DNA from 2 places in the Pseudomonas sp. GW821-FHT04D07 genome. Region 1 is predicted to be linked to the other one. Evidence: predicted binding sites of a transcription regulator. Region 1 holds the regulator's gene; the other holds the start of a gene.
The links. The regulator sigma-54, encoded in region 1, starts transcription at its own class of promoters, with help from an activator protein. The targets are predictions, from matches to a motif close to ANTGGCATNNANNTTGCTNT.
Positions count from the first base shown of each region.

Region 2: glnA (type I glutamate--ammonia ligase) is a predicted target of sigma-54. The motif match lies at 3,951-3,970, and genes of this name have one in related genera.

Region 1 covers NZ_JBWKTH010000006.1:136,642-143,882, forward strand. The annotation lists gene AC07T0_RS10565 (KpsF/GutQ family sugar-phosphate isomerase) at 1-66, shown strand, start outside; gene AC07T0_RS10570 (KdsC family phosphatase) at 67-591, shown strand; gene lptC (LPS export ABC transporter periplasmic protein LptC) at 600-1,172, shown strand; gene lptA (lipopolysaccharide transport periplasmic protein LptA) at 1,159-1,704, shown strand; gene lptB (LPS export ABC transporter ATP-binding protein) at 1,704-2,429, shown strand; gene AC07T0_RS10590 (RNA polymerase factor sigma-54) at 2,617-4,113, shown strand; gene hpf (ribosome hibernation-promoting factor, HPF/YfiA family) at 4,240-4,545, shown strand; gene ptsN (PTS IIA-like nitrogen regulatory protein PtsN) at 4,555-5,019, shown strand; gene rapZ (RNase adapter RapZ) at 5,022-5,879, shown strand; gene AC07T0_RS10610 (HPr family phosphocarrier protein) at 5,896-6,168, shown strand; gene pmbA (metalloprotease PmbA) at 6,391-7,241, opposite strand, start outside.
Region 2 covers NZ_JBWKTH010000048.1:17,493-24,733, reverse strand. The annotation lists gene AC07T0_RS31000 (DUF4124 domain-containing protein) at 1-439, opposite strand, end outside; gene AC07T0_RS30995 (DUF4124 domain-containing protein) at 447-971, opposite strand; gene AC07T0_RS30990 (chorismate mutase) at 1,055-1,624, opposite strand; gene AC07T0_RS30985 (cupin domain-containing protein) at 1,855-2,241, opposite strand; gene glnA (type I glutamate--ammonia ligase) at 2,446-3,852, opposite strand; gene thiI (tRNA uracil 4-sulfurtransferase ThiI) at 4,185-5,639, shown strand; gene typA (translational GTPase TypA) at 5,779-7,241, shown strand, end outside.

The DNA of each region.
Region 1 (7,241 bases):
GACGGCGAAGATCGCCCGGTGGGCGCCCTGAATATGCACGATCTGCTGCGCGCGGGAGTGATGTAAATGAACGACGATCTGTTGCAACGCGGCAAAGCCATCAAGCTGGCGGTCTTCGACGTCGACGGCGTGCTGACCGATGGCCGCCTGTACTTCCTCGAAGACGGCAGCGAATTCAAGTCGTTCAGCACCCTCGACGGCCAGGGCATCAAGATGCTGATGGCCGCCGGCGTGCAAACCGCTATTATCAGCGGTCGCAAGACCGCACTGGTCGAACGCCGCGCGCAGAACCTCGGCATCCCCCATGTCTACCAGGGTCGCGAGGACAAGCTGGTGGTGCTCGACGCCCTGCTCGCCCAGCTCAATCTAAGCTATGAACAGGTCGCCTACCTGGGTGACGACCTGCCGGACCTGCCGGTGATCCGCCGCGTCGGATTGGGCATGGCGGTGGCCAACGCCGCCAGCTTCGTCCGCGAACACGCCCACGGTATTACCCGGGCCCGGGGTGGCGAAGGCGCCGCCCGCGAATTCTGCGAGCTGATCCTGCAAGCCCAGGACAGCCTTGAAGCGGCTCACGCCGCCTACCTGTAGAGCTATTTATGCTGAGCAAGAAAATTCGCAACATTCTGCTGTTCGCTGTCATTGCTGCGATTTTCGCGGCTGTTGGCTACTGGAACATCAGCCCGGAACGCTTCCTCGAGCGCCCGATGGCGCAGGTCGATGAAACCCAGATCGACTACTACGCTATTAACGCCCACAGCATTCAGTACATGCCGGACGGCCGGGTCCAGTACGACCTGACCGGTGACAAGGTCGAACACCTCAAGGCTTCCGACGTTACCCTGGTGACCAAGCCCGACATGCACATCTACCGTGGCACGGTCTATCCCTGGCACGTCCAGAGCGAGCACGCCGAGGTCAACCCGGACGGCACCGAGATCGAACTGATCGACTCGGTACGGGTGGCGCGCACTGACGAACTACAGCGGGAAGTGATCATTACCAGCAGTCGAATGACAGTATTCCCACAGAAGCAATATGCGCAGACCGAGCAAGCCGTTAGAATCGACGGTGCCGACGGCGTGACCACTGGCAAGGGAATGAAAGCGTATTTGAACGACAGCCGGATACACCTGCTGTCCAATGTAAGAGGACAGTATGAGTCTCGTTAAAACCCTCCCTATTTTGCTTGGCCTGGGTGCGGCACTGGGAAGCGTGAGCGCCTGGGCACTGCCGACCGACAGCCAGCAGCCCATCCGCATCCAAGCCGACGACGCTCAACTGGACGACAAGCAAGGCATCGCCACCTACAAGGGCGATGTGGTCATTACCCAAGGCTCGATGATCGTCAAGGGCAACACCGTGACGCTGACCCGGACCAAGGACGGCGCCATCGACGTGGTGACCTCCGTGGGCAACCTGGCCTACTTCGAGCAACTGCAGAAAGTCGGCGATCCGAAGCCGGTGCAGGGCTATGGCGTGACCATCCAGTACCACGCTCAGCAGAACCGCATCATCCTGATCGACAAGGCCAAGGTGATCAACGACGGCAACACCACCGAAGGCGAGAAAATCGTCTACGACACGGTGAAGCAGATTGCCCAGGCCGGTCGCGCCAACGGTAGCGCGATCACCGCGCCGCGCCCACGCATCGACATGGTCATCCAGCCGAAGCAGAAAACCGAACAGCAGAAGGCGCAGTAATGGCAACCCTGAAAGCCCAGCATCTGGCCAAGGCCTACAAAAGTCGCCAGGTGGTGCGTGATGTCAGCCTGTCGATCGACAGCGGGCAGATCGTCGGCTTGCTCGGCCCCAACGGTGCCGGCAAGACCACCTGCTTCTACATGATCGTCGGTCTGGTCCAGGCCGACCAGGGTCGCGTGCTGATCGACGACCAGGACGTCAGCCACCAGCCCATGCACGGCCGCGCGCGCGCCGGGATCGGCTACCTGCCCCAGGAAGCGTCGATTTTCCGCAAGCTGTCGGTGGCGGACAACATCATGGCAATCCTCGAGACCCGCAAGGACATCGACAAGAACGCTCGCCGCAAGGAGCTGGAAAGCCTGCTGCAGGAATTCCACATCAGCCACATCCGCGATAACCTCGGTATGAGCCTGTCTGGTGGCGAACGGCGTCGCGTGGAAATTGCCCGCGCCCTGGCCACCGCGCCGAAATTCATCCTGCTCGACGAACCCTTCGCCGGGGTTGACCCGATTTCCGTAGGCGATATCAAACAGATCATCTATCACCTCAAGGCCAAGGGCATCGGTGTATTGATCACCGACCACAACGTCCGCGAGACCTTGGACATCTGCGAAACCGCCTATATCGTCAATGATGGACAGCTGATTGCCGAAGGCGATTCGGCCACCATCCTGGCCAACGAACTGGTCAAGGAAGTCTACCTGGGCCACGAATTCCGCCTGTAAACATCGAGGCAAAGGATCAAGCGCCAGAGCGCGCCCCGTTCAATAAAAACCACACAATTTTTATTGTTACAACGCTCTAGGCAAAGGCTCGGGTTTCAGGCATATAATTTGCTTATGTTTGGCGCCCCGGCGCCCTGTAGAGTGGATGGCGCATGCGCGCCGGCGAATAAGGTGTTAAGCCCCTGCCATGAAACCATCGCTAGTCCTGAGAATGGGCCAGCAGCTGACGATGACACCGCAGCTGCAACAGGCCATCCGCCTGCTCCAATTGTCGACCCTGGACCTTCAGCAGGAAATCCAGGAGGCCCTGGAGTCCAATCCGATGCTCGAACGCCAGGAAGAAGGCGACGACTTCGACAATACCGACCCGCTGGCCGACAACGCCGAGCACAAACCCAACACCGAGGTCGAAGAACCGTCCTACCAGCAGGAAACCGCGCCGACGGTGGACAATCTCGAGGAAGGCGACTGGAACGAGCGCATTCCCAACGAGCTGCCCGTCGACACCGCCTGGGAAGATGTCTACCAGACCAGCGCCAGCAGCCTGCCAAGCAACGATGACGACGAGTGGGACTTCACCACCCGCACCTCGGTCGGCGAGAGCCTGCAGAGCCACCTGCTCTGGCAACTGAACCTGGCACCGATGTCCGACACCGACCGGCTGATCGCCGTAACCCTGATCGACTGCATCAACAATCAGGGCTACCTGGACGAGACCCTCGAGGAAATCCTCGACGCCTTCGACCCGGAGCTGGATATCGAGCTGGACGAGATCGAAGCGGTGCTGCATCGCATCCAGCAATTCGAACCGGCCGGCATCGGCGCGCGCAACCTCGGTGAATGCCTGTTGCTGCAACTGCGCCAGCTGTCGGCCCGCACGCCTTGGCTGGCCGAAGCCCAGCGCCTGGTCAGCGACTACATCGATCTGCTCGGCAGCCGCGACTACAGCCAGTTGATGCGGCGCATGAAGCTCAAGGAAGACGAACTGCGCCAGGTCATCGAACTGGTCCAGGGCCTCAACCCGCGCCCGGGCTCGCAAATCGAGTCCAGCGAAGCCGAATACGTGGTGCCGGACGTGATCGTGCGCAAGGACAACGAGCGCTGGCTGGTGGAACTGAACCAGGAATCGGTACCCCGCCTGCGGGTCAACCCGCAGTACGCCGGTTTTGTCCGGCGTGCCGACACCAGCGCCGACAACACCTTCATGCGCAACCAGTTGCAGGAAGCTCGCTGGTTCATCAAGAGCCTGCAGAGCCGCAACGAAACCCTGATGAAGGTCGCCACCCAGATCGTCGAGCACCAGCGCGGCTTCCTGGAGTACGGTGACGAGGCGATGAAACCGTTGGTCCTGCATGACATCGCCGAAGCGGTGGGCATGCACGAATCGACGATTTCCCGGGTGACCACGCAAAAATTCATGCATACCCCCCGCGGTATCTATGAACTGAAATACTTTTTCTCCAGCCACGTCAGCACCTCCGAAGGCGGCGAATGCTCGTCCACGGCGATCCGCGCGATCATCAAGAAACTGGTTGCAGCGGAAAATCAGAAAAAGCCGTTGAGTGACAGCAAGATCGCTGGTTTACTGGAGGCACAAGGCATTCAGGTGGCCCGTCGTACCGTCGCCAAATACCGTGAGTCCCTGGGGATCGCCCCCTCCAGCGAGCGGAAGCGACTGATGTAGTGGACGGGGCCGCGTTACAGCGTCTGGGCTGCTTTCTGAAAGTCGCCGATCGGTGACTTTCAGGGCGTAGCACTGTGGCAGGCAATCGCCTGCCGCGTTATGCACTGGCAACGAAGGAGAAGCTGTATGCAAGTCAATATCAGTGGACACCAACTGGAAGTGACCGAACCCCTGCGTGCTTACATCGGCGAGAAACTCGACCGACTGGAGCGTCATTTCGACAAGATCACCAACGTACAGGTGACCATGGCCGTCGAAAAACTGAAGCAGAAAATCGAAGCCACCTTGCATATCCACGGCGGTGAAGTGGTCGCCAACGCCGAGCATGACGACATGTATGCGGCGATCGACCTGCTTACCGACAAGTTGGACCGACAACTGAAAAAGCATAAGGAAAAGAACCTGCACCTGCTCCAAGGTACAGGTCGCTGATACCCATCCATGATCCGACTTGAAAGCATCCTGACCCCCGGCCGTTCCTTGGTGAACGTGCCGGGCGGCAGTAAAAAGAAAGCCCTCGAGCAAATTGCCAACCTGATCAGCCAGGAAGTTCCTTATCTGGCGATGCAGGATGTCTTCGACAGCCTGATCGCGCGGGAAAAACTCGGCTCGACCGGTTTCGGCAATGGCATTGCCATCCCGCACTGCCGCCTGAAGGGTTGCGTGGCACCCATCAGCGCCCTGATGCATCTGGACGCCCCCATCGATTTCGATGCCATCGACGGCGCGCCGGTTGACCTGCTGTTCGTCCTGCTGGTCCCGGAAGCCGCCACCGATGCCCACCTGGAGCTGCTACGGCAGATTGCCAGCATGCTCGACCGCAAGGACGTGCGTGACAAGCTGCGCGGTGCAACCTCCAACCAGGCCCTGTATCAGGTGGTCCTGGACGAGCAGAGTGGTCACTGACCATGCGCTTGATCATCGTCAGTGGTCGTTCCGGCTCGGGTAAAAGTACCGCCCTCGATGTCCTCGAGGACAGCGGCTACTACTGCATTGACAACCTACCGGCCGGCCTGCTGCCGGAACTGGCCGAGCGCGCGCTGATCCATACCGAGCTGGCGCAACCGCTGGTGGCCGTTTCCATCGACGCGCGCAACCTGCCCAGCCACCTGTCGCGCTTCCCGGAACTGCTCGATGAAGTGCGCAGCCGGCACATCCAGTGCGATGTGCTGTACCTGGACGCCGACGAAGAAACCCTGCTCAAGCGTTTTTCCGAAACCCGTCGCCGCCACCCGCTGAGCAATGCCAATCGTTCCCTGGCCGAGGCCATTCGCGACGAAAGCAACCTGTTGGGGCCGATCTCGGACCTGGCCGACCTCAAGGTCAATACCACCCACCTGAACCTCTACCAACTGCGCGACACCATCAAGCTGCGCCTGCTGAACCAGCCGGAACCAGGCACCGCCTTCCTGGTCGAATCGTTCGGCTTCAAGCGCGGAATGCCGGTGGATGCCGACCTGGTGTTCGACGTACGTTGCCTGCCCAACCCCTACTGGAAACCGGAATTGCGCGAGCAGTCCGGGCTCGACCAACCGGTGGCCGAATACCTGGCCGCACAAGCCGACGTCGAGGAAATGTACCAAGATATTTCCAGTTATTTGCTCAAATGGTTGCCGCGTTTTGCCGCCAGCAACCGGGCTTATGTCACTATTGCCATCGGCTGCACGGGCGGGCATCACCGCTCCGTCTACCTCACCGAACGCTTGGGCAAGGCCCTGCAACAATCCCTGAAGAACGTCCAGGTCCGCCACCGCGACCTTAGCTGAAAGGACCACCACCGCGATGCCCGCTCTGGAAATTGAAATCATCAACAAACTGGGTCTGCATGCCCGCGCTTCGGCGAAGTTCGTCGGCGTGGCCGGCCAGTTCCCCTGCCAGATCCGCGCCGGGCGTACACCGGAAAGCATGGTCGACGGCAAGAGCATCATGGCCATGATGATGCTCGCGGCCGGCAAAGGCACCAAGATCCACCTGAAGACCGAAGGCGAGCAGGAAGACGATGCGATGGCCGCGCTGGTCAAGCTGATCAACAACTATTTCGACGAAGGCGAATAACGCCGGCCTGCCACGTACTCTGTAGGAGCGAGCTTGCTCGCGATGGTAGCCCTGACACCAAGGGGCACCAGGTTCCCCGCATTATCGTTGACGTCCATCGCGAGCAAGCTCGCGCCTACACCCTTCGCCAACAGGCGTTTCAGTCAGGCCATTGCGGGCGTGTAAAACGCCACAAAAAAGGCGCGCCATCCAACGGATGGCGCGCCTTTTTAATCAGTGCAATCAGCTACCGGCGACGGTCATCCGCTCGATCAATACCGAACCGGTACGGATATGGCTGCGCAGTTCCAGATCGCTGCCCACCGCGACGATCTGCTTGAACATATCGCGCATATTGCCGGCAATGGTCACTTCCTGAACCGGGAACTGGATTTCGCCATTCTCGACCCAGAAGCCCGCCGCACCGCGCGAATAATCCCCGGTGACCATGTTCAGGCCATGGCCCATCAACTCGGTCACCAGCAGGCCGCGGCCCATGCGCCGGATCAGCGCGTCCTGGTCCTCGACCCCATGGGTGACGAACAGGTTGTGCACGCCACCGGCGTTGGCCGTGCTCGGCAGGCCCAGCTTGCGGCCCGAGTAGGTACCCAGCACGTAGGAGACCAGGGTGCCATTTTCGACGAACGGCTTGGCATAGGTCGCCAGGCCGTCGCCGTCAAAGGCCGAGCTGCCCATGCCCTGCATCAGGTGCGGACGCTCGTCGAGGGTCAACCATTCCGGGAACAGGCGCTGGCCCATTGCCCCTTCGAGGAATGACGACTTGCGGTACAGGTTGCCGCCGGAGATTGCCGAAAGGAAATTGCCGAACAAACCACCGGCCAATTCCGCCGAGAACAGCACCGGCACTTCGCAGGTCGGCACCGGGCGCGCACCCAGGCGGCTGGCCGCCCGCTGCGCGGCCTTGCGGCCAATGCCCGCGGCATCCGCGAGCAATTCACCCTGGCGATTGACGTCATACCAGTAATCGCGCTGCATCTGGCCATCGCCTTCGGCGATCATCACGCAGCTGAGGCTGTGCCGGGTCGAGGCCGAGCCGCCGATAAAGCCGTGGCTGTTGCCATACACACGGCAAC
Region 2 (7,241 bases), on a different contig from region 1:
GCTGGTGGCTGCCGCGGTCGATGTTGTTCAGGGCAAACACCGGACTGGGGCCGGGCGCCGCGGTGGGTTTGCCGTCCAGCAGCAGGCGATAGGTATGCCCGGGCATCAGCCCGGGTTCGCTGGTGACGCTGACAATCAGGTTGCCTTCGGTGCTACGGATGGTGGCATCGGGGTCCGGCACCAGGATACGTAGCATCTGGTAATGGGAGATCGGCCGGGCCTTGGGCTTTTCCGGCGTGGCTGGCGAAGGTCGCGGGGCCGTCGGTGTCAGCGACAGGCGATTGACCGGCGGCAGGGGCACCGCTTTGGCGCCGGCACGGTGCTGGTCGGTGAAGACCCGATTGCCCTGGCTGTCGGTGTAGGTATAGATCTCGGCCAGCGCCGAGCCGGCGCAAAGCGTCATGAGCAGCGGCAGCAGGCGGATGAAAGCTCGAATCATGAGTGGCTCAAGGCTTGTGCACCCGCTGGACGGTAAAAGGCACGATGGCGCTTTGCTGCACGACCTGTTCGCCCGCCAGAACCTGGACGCCGAGGGTGTGGTCACCGCGGTCGATATTCACCAGTTGCAGGCGCGGCACATTGCTCGGCTGGCCGTAGGGCGCGCCGTCGAGCACCAGGCGCAGCAGATGCTGGCGTTGCAGGCGCGGCTCCATCTTCACGCCGACGGTAAAGGTGCCGTTATTGGCGCGCAGAGCTTCCTGGGTCGGGATGTCCGTCAATTCCAGGGTGCTGTAGGCCGCGCCAGTATTGGCCGGTTTCGCCGCCGAGGTCGCCGGTGTGGGTATCGCCGGCGTGTTCGACTGCTGCAGGCCCACGCTGTTGAGCGGCGGCAGTTCCACGGTCTGTGCGGCGGCACCGTCGGGCGGCTGGTTGCTATAGGCCGTGTTGCCGTTGGCATCGGTGTACTTGTAGATCTGTGCGGCGGCTGGCAAGGCGACAGCCACTAGCAGCAAGAGAAGGCTTCGACCCATGGGCGCTCCCGATAATGGTCCTGGCGGTGACAGCTCGCCCAGATGCTTCAGGGTGTCAGCATAGAGCACAACCTTCAACGGCTTCAGCGCCCGCTGAGGCACAACTCGCCCACGGCGCGGATCAACGCCAGGTCATGGATCTCGTCGGTGCTCAGGATCTGGCGCTCCTGGGCCAGCCAGGTCGGGCACTGCGGGTCCTGTCGGGAGGCGGCAAAGGCGGCGTAGTGTTGCAGCAGGCGGACTTGCAGTTGGTCGAGGGCCGGGCGGATCTGCTTCACCAGGTCGGGCCGGGCGATGGTCGGGGCCTTGCCCGCGGCGTGCCACTTGGCTAGCAGGGCGTATTGCACCAGCTTGTTGGCTTCGATCTGGGCGGCGAGGAATTGGCTGACGTCTTCAGGGTTGAGCTGGTAGGTGGCGGCCTGTTGCGCGGCGTTGGCGATGACTTGCTGCTCGCGCTGGCTGTCCTGGATCGGTTTGCCGCTGTCCCATTTGGTCAGGGCGACCTGATCGGCGATCTCCAGGCGTTCGCTCACGGCCTGGAGCAGGGGCGCCAGGGACGCGGGTGCTGGCGTGGTGTTCGGGGTTGCGGCGCAGGCGCCGGTGCTGAGAAGGATAAGCAGCAGCGGGCTGGCAAGGCGTTTTTTCAGGTGCATGGAGCGAGCTTCGTCCGGAAGGTGGGCACAGGGCCTTGAGTAAACGTCACAAGCGCGGCCTGGCGCCAGCTTCTTTTCATGAAAAAATGTCGACGTGTCCCGGGATGCCATTCGCGGCGGGGATCTTGAAAGCACCACAAAACCTGTGAGCTGGCTTGCCGGCGATGGGGCCGGCAAGCCTTGCATCACCCTCGCGGACGCCATCGCCGGCAAGCCAGTTCCTACAGGGCTCAGAGGTCCGATTCCGAGAGCGGCACGCCCTCGGTGCCGGCATAGAACACCAGCAGGTCCACCGGAACCGCACCGGTCTTGGCGCGATGCTGGATGTTGACCAGCGCCGCTATTGTGTCGCCCTGTTTCAATAGCGTGTTATGGCCGCCTTCCCGGGTCTCGACCCACACTTCGCCCGACAGGATGTAGGCGGCGCTGGGAATCGGATGGATGTGCCAGCCCAGTTCAGTGTCGGCCGGGATATTGACCTGCAGCAGGGTCAGTTCCGGTGGCCCCTTGGGATAGCGTTCGTAAGGTGTGCCGTCCCAGGAGCTCGTGCTGCGCAGCAGCACCTGGGCGGAGGGCAGGGGCGGGGTTGGTGGCTTGGGTGTCGAGATCGATATCATGTGCTGGTTTCCAGGTTAACGTCCTTGTACCGCGCGTTACACGCGATGCCTGTGGTTCCCGTCACGAGGTCGGGGGTCCAAGTTAACGCCGTGCCGCACCGTCCTGCCAGCCTTGAAACGTTTCAAGAAATCTCGATTTTTGCCCATGAAAAAGGCCACCCGAAGGTGGCCTTTTGTTACGTCGCTTGCGCGAGCGTGACTGGATCAGCAGCTGTAGTACAGCTCGTATTCCAGTGGGTGTACGAAGGTGCGGACCTTGATTTCTTCTTCGCTTTTCAGCTCGATGTAGGTATCGATGAAGTCGTCGCTGAATACGCCGCCTTTGGTCAGGAACGCGCGACCTTTGTCCAGCTCTTCCAGGGCTTCTTTCAGGCTACCGCAAACCTGTGGGATTTCCTTGGCCTCTTCAGGCGGCAGGTCATACAGGTTTTTGTCAGCTGCATCGCCAGGGTGGATCTTGTTCTGGATACCGTCCAGGCCGGCCATCATCAGTGCGGCGAAGGCCAGGTAAGGGTTGGCAGCCGGATCCGGGAAGCGTGCTTCGATACGACGAGCTTTAGGGCTGTTGACGTAAGGAATGCGGATCGAGGCGGAACGGTTGCGTGCCGAGTAGGCCAGCATCACTGGAGCTTCGAAACCTGGGACCAGACGCTTGTAGGAGTTGGTCGACGGGTTGGTGAAGCCGTTCAGGGCCTTGCCGTGCTTGATGATGCCGCCGATGAAGTACAGGGCGGTGTCGGACAGGCCGGCATAACCTTCGCCAGCGAAGGTGTTCTTGCCATCTTTGGAGATGGACATGTGAACGTGCATACCCGAGCCGTTATCGCCGTACAGCGGTTTTGGCATGAAGGTCGCGGTACGGCCGTAGGCATCCGCCACGTTGTGTACGCAGTACTTCAGGGTCTGGACTTCGTCAGCCTTGTTGACCAGGGTGTTGAACTTCACACCGATTTCGTTCTGGCCGGCAGTCGCCACTTCGTGGTGGTGAACTTCGACGGTCTGGCCCATCTCTTCCAGTGCGTTGCACATGGAGGTACGGATTTCGTGGTCGTGGTCGAACGGTGGAACCGGGAAGTAGCCGCCTTTGATACCTGGACGGTGGCCTTTGTTGCCGCCTTCCACGTCCTGGTCGGACATCCACGAACCTTGTTCGGAGAAGATCTTGAACATGGAACCGGAGATGTCGGACTTGAACTTGACCGAATCGAAGATGAAGAACTCAGGCTCAGGACCGAAGAACGCAGTGTCGCCGATACCGGTCGACTTCAGGTATTCCTCGGCGCGACGGGCGATCGCGCGTGGGTCGCGGTCGTAGCCCTGCATGGTCGAAGGCTCGATCACGTCGCAGACCAGGATCAGGGTCGGCTCTTCGGTGAACGGGTCGAGTACGGCGGTGTTGTCATCCGGCATCAGGATCATGTCGGAGGCTTCGATGCCTTTCCAGCCGGAGATGGAGGAGCCGTCGAACATTTTGCCGATTTCGAAGAATTCGTCATCCAGTGCATCACGGGCCGGCATGGTCACGTGGTGCTGAGTGCCTTTGGTATCAGTGAAGCGCAGATCAATCCATTTAACGTCATGATCTTTGATGAGTTGAACCGACTTCGACATGGTGTCCTCCGGGTGGCTTCGGGCTGGGTAGTGGAGTTAGCCCTGGAAAGAGTGGTGATGCCGGCGCGAATATCGGCCAAGGCAACCTGCCTCACAAGAGAGCAAATTGCATGCCAGTGCCCCGCGATGGGTTTTTTGCCCCAATCTCAAGCGTTGCAGCGAGCATAGGAGAATTTCTGGGCGTTTGTTGCACCATTATGAGTCTAAAATAATTGATGACGACCTGTTTTGGTGCGTGCAAAACCGTCCGCACAATAACTGGTTAAACCTTGAGCAATTTCCGCTATAATCCGCGCCCCCCTTTTTCGGCTGGCCCTTCGCGCGCTGTTTTCATGAAACTTATCGTAAAAGTCTTCCCCGAAATCACCATTAAAAGCCGCCCTGTCCGGATGCGTTTCATCCGCCAGTTGGCCAAGAACATCCGTACCGTGCTCCGTGATCTGGACCCGGCCGTGGTGGTGAACGGCGTGTGGGACAACCTCGAGCTGGAAACCGCGCTGAGCGAGCCCAAGGCCTTGCTGGAGCTGACCGAGCGCCTGTGTTGCATGCCGGGCATCGCGCATTTCCTGCAGGTCGACGAATACCCGTTGGGCGACTTCGACGACATCACCGCCAAGTGCAAGCAGCACTTCGGCGCGGCCCTGCCCGGGAAGATTTTTTCGGTGCGCTGCAAGCGCGCCGGCAAGCACGGTTTCACCTCCATGGACGTGGAGAAATACGTCGGCAGCCAGTTGCGCCGACAGTGCAATGCCGCCGGAATCTCCCTCAAAGAGCCGGAAATCGAAGTGCGAATGGAAATTCGCGACCAACGGTTGTTTGTCATCCACAGTCAGCACAATGGCCTGGGCGGCTACCCGCTGGGTTCCATCGAGCAGACGCTGGTGCTGATGTCCGGCGGTTTCGACTCCACCGTGGCCGCCTATCTGATGATGCGCCGCGGCCTGATGAGTCACTTCTGCTTCTTCAACCTCGGTGGCCGCGCCCATGAGCTGGGAGTGATGGAAGTCGCCCACTTCCTCTGGAAGAAGTACGGCAGCTCCCAGCGGGTGCTGTTTGTCAGCGTGCCGTTCGAGGAAGTGCTGGGAGAAATTCTCGGCAAAGTCGATAACAGTCATATGGGCGTAGTATTGAAGCGTATGATGTTGCGCGCTGCTTCCGTCATGGCTGATCGACTGGATATCAGTGCGTTGGTGACCGGCGAAGCGATTTCCCAGGTTTCCAGCCAGACGCTGCCGAACCTGTCGGTGATCGACTGCGTGACCGAGAAGCTGGTGATTCGCCCGCTGATCGCCAGTCACAAGCAGGACATCATCAACCTGGCGAGTGAGATCGGCACGGCGGATTTCGCCAAGCATATGCCGGAATATTGCGGGGTCATTTCGGTGAACCCCAAGACCCACGCCAAGCGCAACCGCGTGGAGTACGAGGAACAACAGTTCGACATGGCGATTCTCGAGCGGGCGCTCGAGCGGGCCAAACTGGTGCCAATCGATCGGGTCATCGACGAACTGGGCCAGGATTTGCAGATCGAAGAAGTCAGCGAAGCGCTGGCTGGTCATATCGTGATCGACATCCGTCACCCGGATGCCCAGGACGAAGACCCGCTGGAGATCGCTGGCATCGAGGTACAAGCGATGCCGTTTTATGCAGTGAACGCTCGTTTCAAGGAACTGGACCCTACTCGCCAGTACCTGTTGTATTGCGACAAAGGCGTGATGAGTCGCCTGCATGCCCACCATTTGCTCAGTGAGGGGCATGCCAATGTGCGCGTTTATCGACCGAGCTAAGTGCCCGGGGCTGTTTGCCTGTGGCTTGCGTCACCGGCCCCCCGACGCCGCCGTCAAGCTGTAACGGCCTTGCCGGACTCTGCTGTAAATCGCTGCCAAGACTTGTCAGCACACCGAATCCTCTGATCGAGATACACAAGTGATCGAAAATCTACGCAACATCGCCATCATTGCTCACGTTGACCATGGTAAGACCACCCTGGTAGACAAACTCTTGCGTCAATCCGGCACCCTGGAGCGCAACGAGCTCAACGACGAGCGCGTGATGGACTCCAACGACCAGGAGAAAGAGCGCGGTATTACCATTCTGGCGAAAAACACCGCCATCAACTGGAACGGCTACCACATCAACATCGTGGACACCCCGGGCCACGCCGACTTCGGCGGCGAAGTTGAACGTGTAATGTCGATGGTTGACTCCGTTCTGCTGCTGGTTGACGCTCAAGACGGCCCTATGCCGCAAACCCGTTTCGTGACCAAGAAGGCCTTCGAAGCCGGCCTGCGTCCAATCGTGGTGATCAACAAGGTCGACCGTCCAGGCGCGCGTCCGGACTGGGTTCTGGACCAGATTTTCGACCTGTTCGACAACCTCGGCGCCACCGAAGAACAGCTGGACTTCAAAGTCGTCTACGCCTCGGCCCTGAACGGTATTGCCGGTCTGGAACACACCGCCATGGCGGAAGACATGACCCCGCTGTACCAGGCCATCGTTGACCACGTTCCAGCGCCACAAGTTGACCGTGACGGCCCGTTCCAGATGCAAATCTCGGCACTGGACTACAACAGCTTCCTGGGTGTTATCGGCGTTGGCCGTATCGCCCGCGGTCGCGTCAAGCCGAACACTCAAGTTGTGGCTATCGACGTTGACGGCAAGAAGCGTAACGGTCGTATCCTCAAGCTGATGGGTCACCACGGTCTGCACCGTATCGACGTTGAAGAAGCAGCTGCCGGCGACATCGTCTGCATCAGCGGCTTCGACCAGCTGTTCATCTCCGACACGCTGTGCGACCCACTGAACGTCGAAGCGATGAAGCCGCTGACCGTTGACGAACCTACCGTTTCCATGACCTTCCAGGTTAACGACTCGCCGTTCTGCGGTCGTGAAGGCAAGTTCGTCACCAGCCGTAACATCAAGGAACGTCTGGACAAGGAACTGCTCTACAACGTTGCCCTGCGCGTTGAAGAAGGCGACACCGCCGACAAGTTCAAAGTCTCCGGCCGTGGTGAGCTGCACCTCTCGGTACTGATCGAAACCATGCGTCGCGAAGGCTTCGAAATGGGTGTCGGTCGTCCGGAAGTGATCATCCGCCTGGTTGACGGCGTCAAGCACGAACCGTACGAAAACGTGACCATCGACCTGCCGGAAGAATCCCAGGGTTCGATCATGGAACAGATCGGTATCCGTAAAGGCGACCTGACCAACATGGTTCCGGATGGCAAGGGCCGTGTGCGCCTTGAGTACAACATCCCGGCTCGTGGCCTGATCGGTTTCCGTAACGAGTTCCTGACCCTGACCTCCGGTGCGGGCATCCTGACCTCGATCTTCGACCGTTACGACGTGATGAAGTCCGGCGACATGTCCGGCCGTCAGAACGGCGTGCT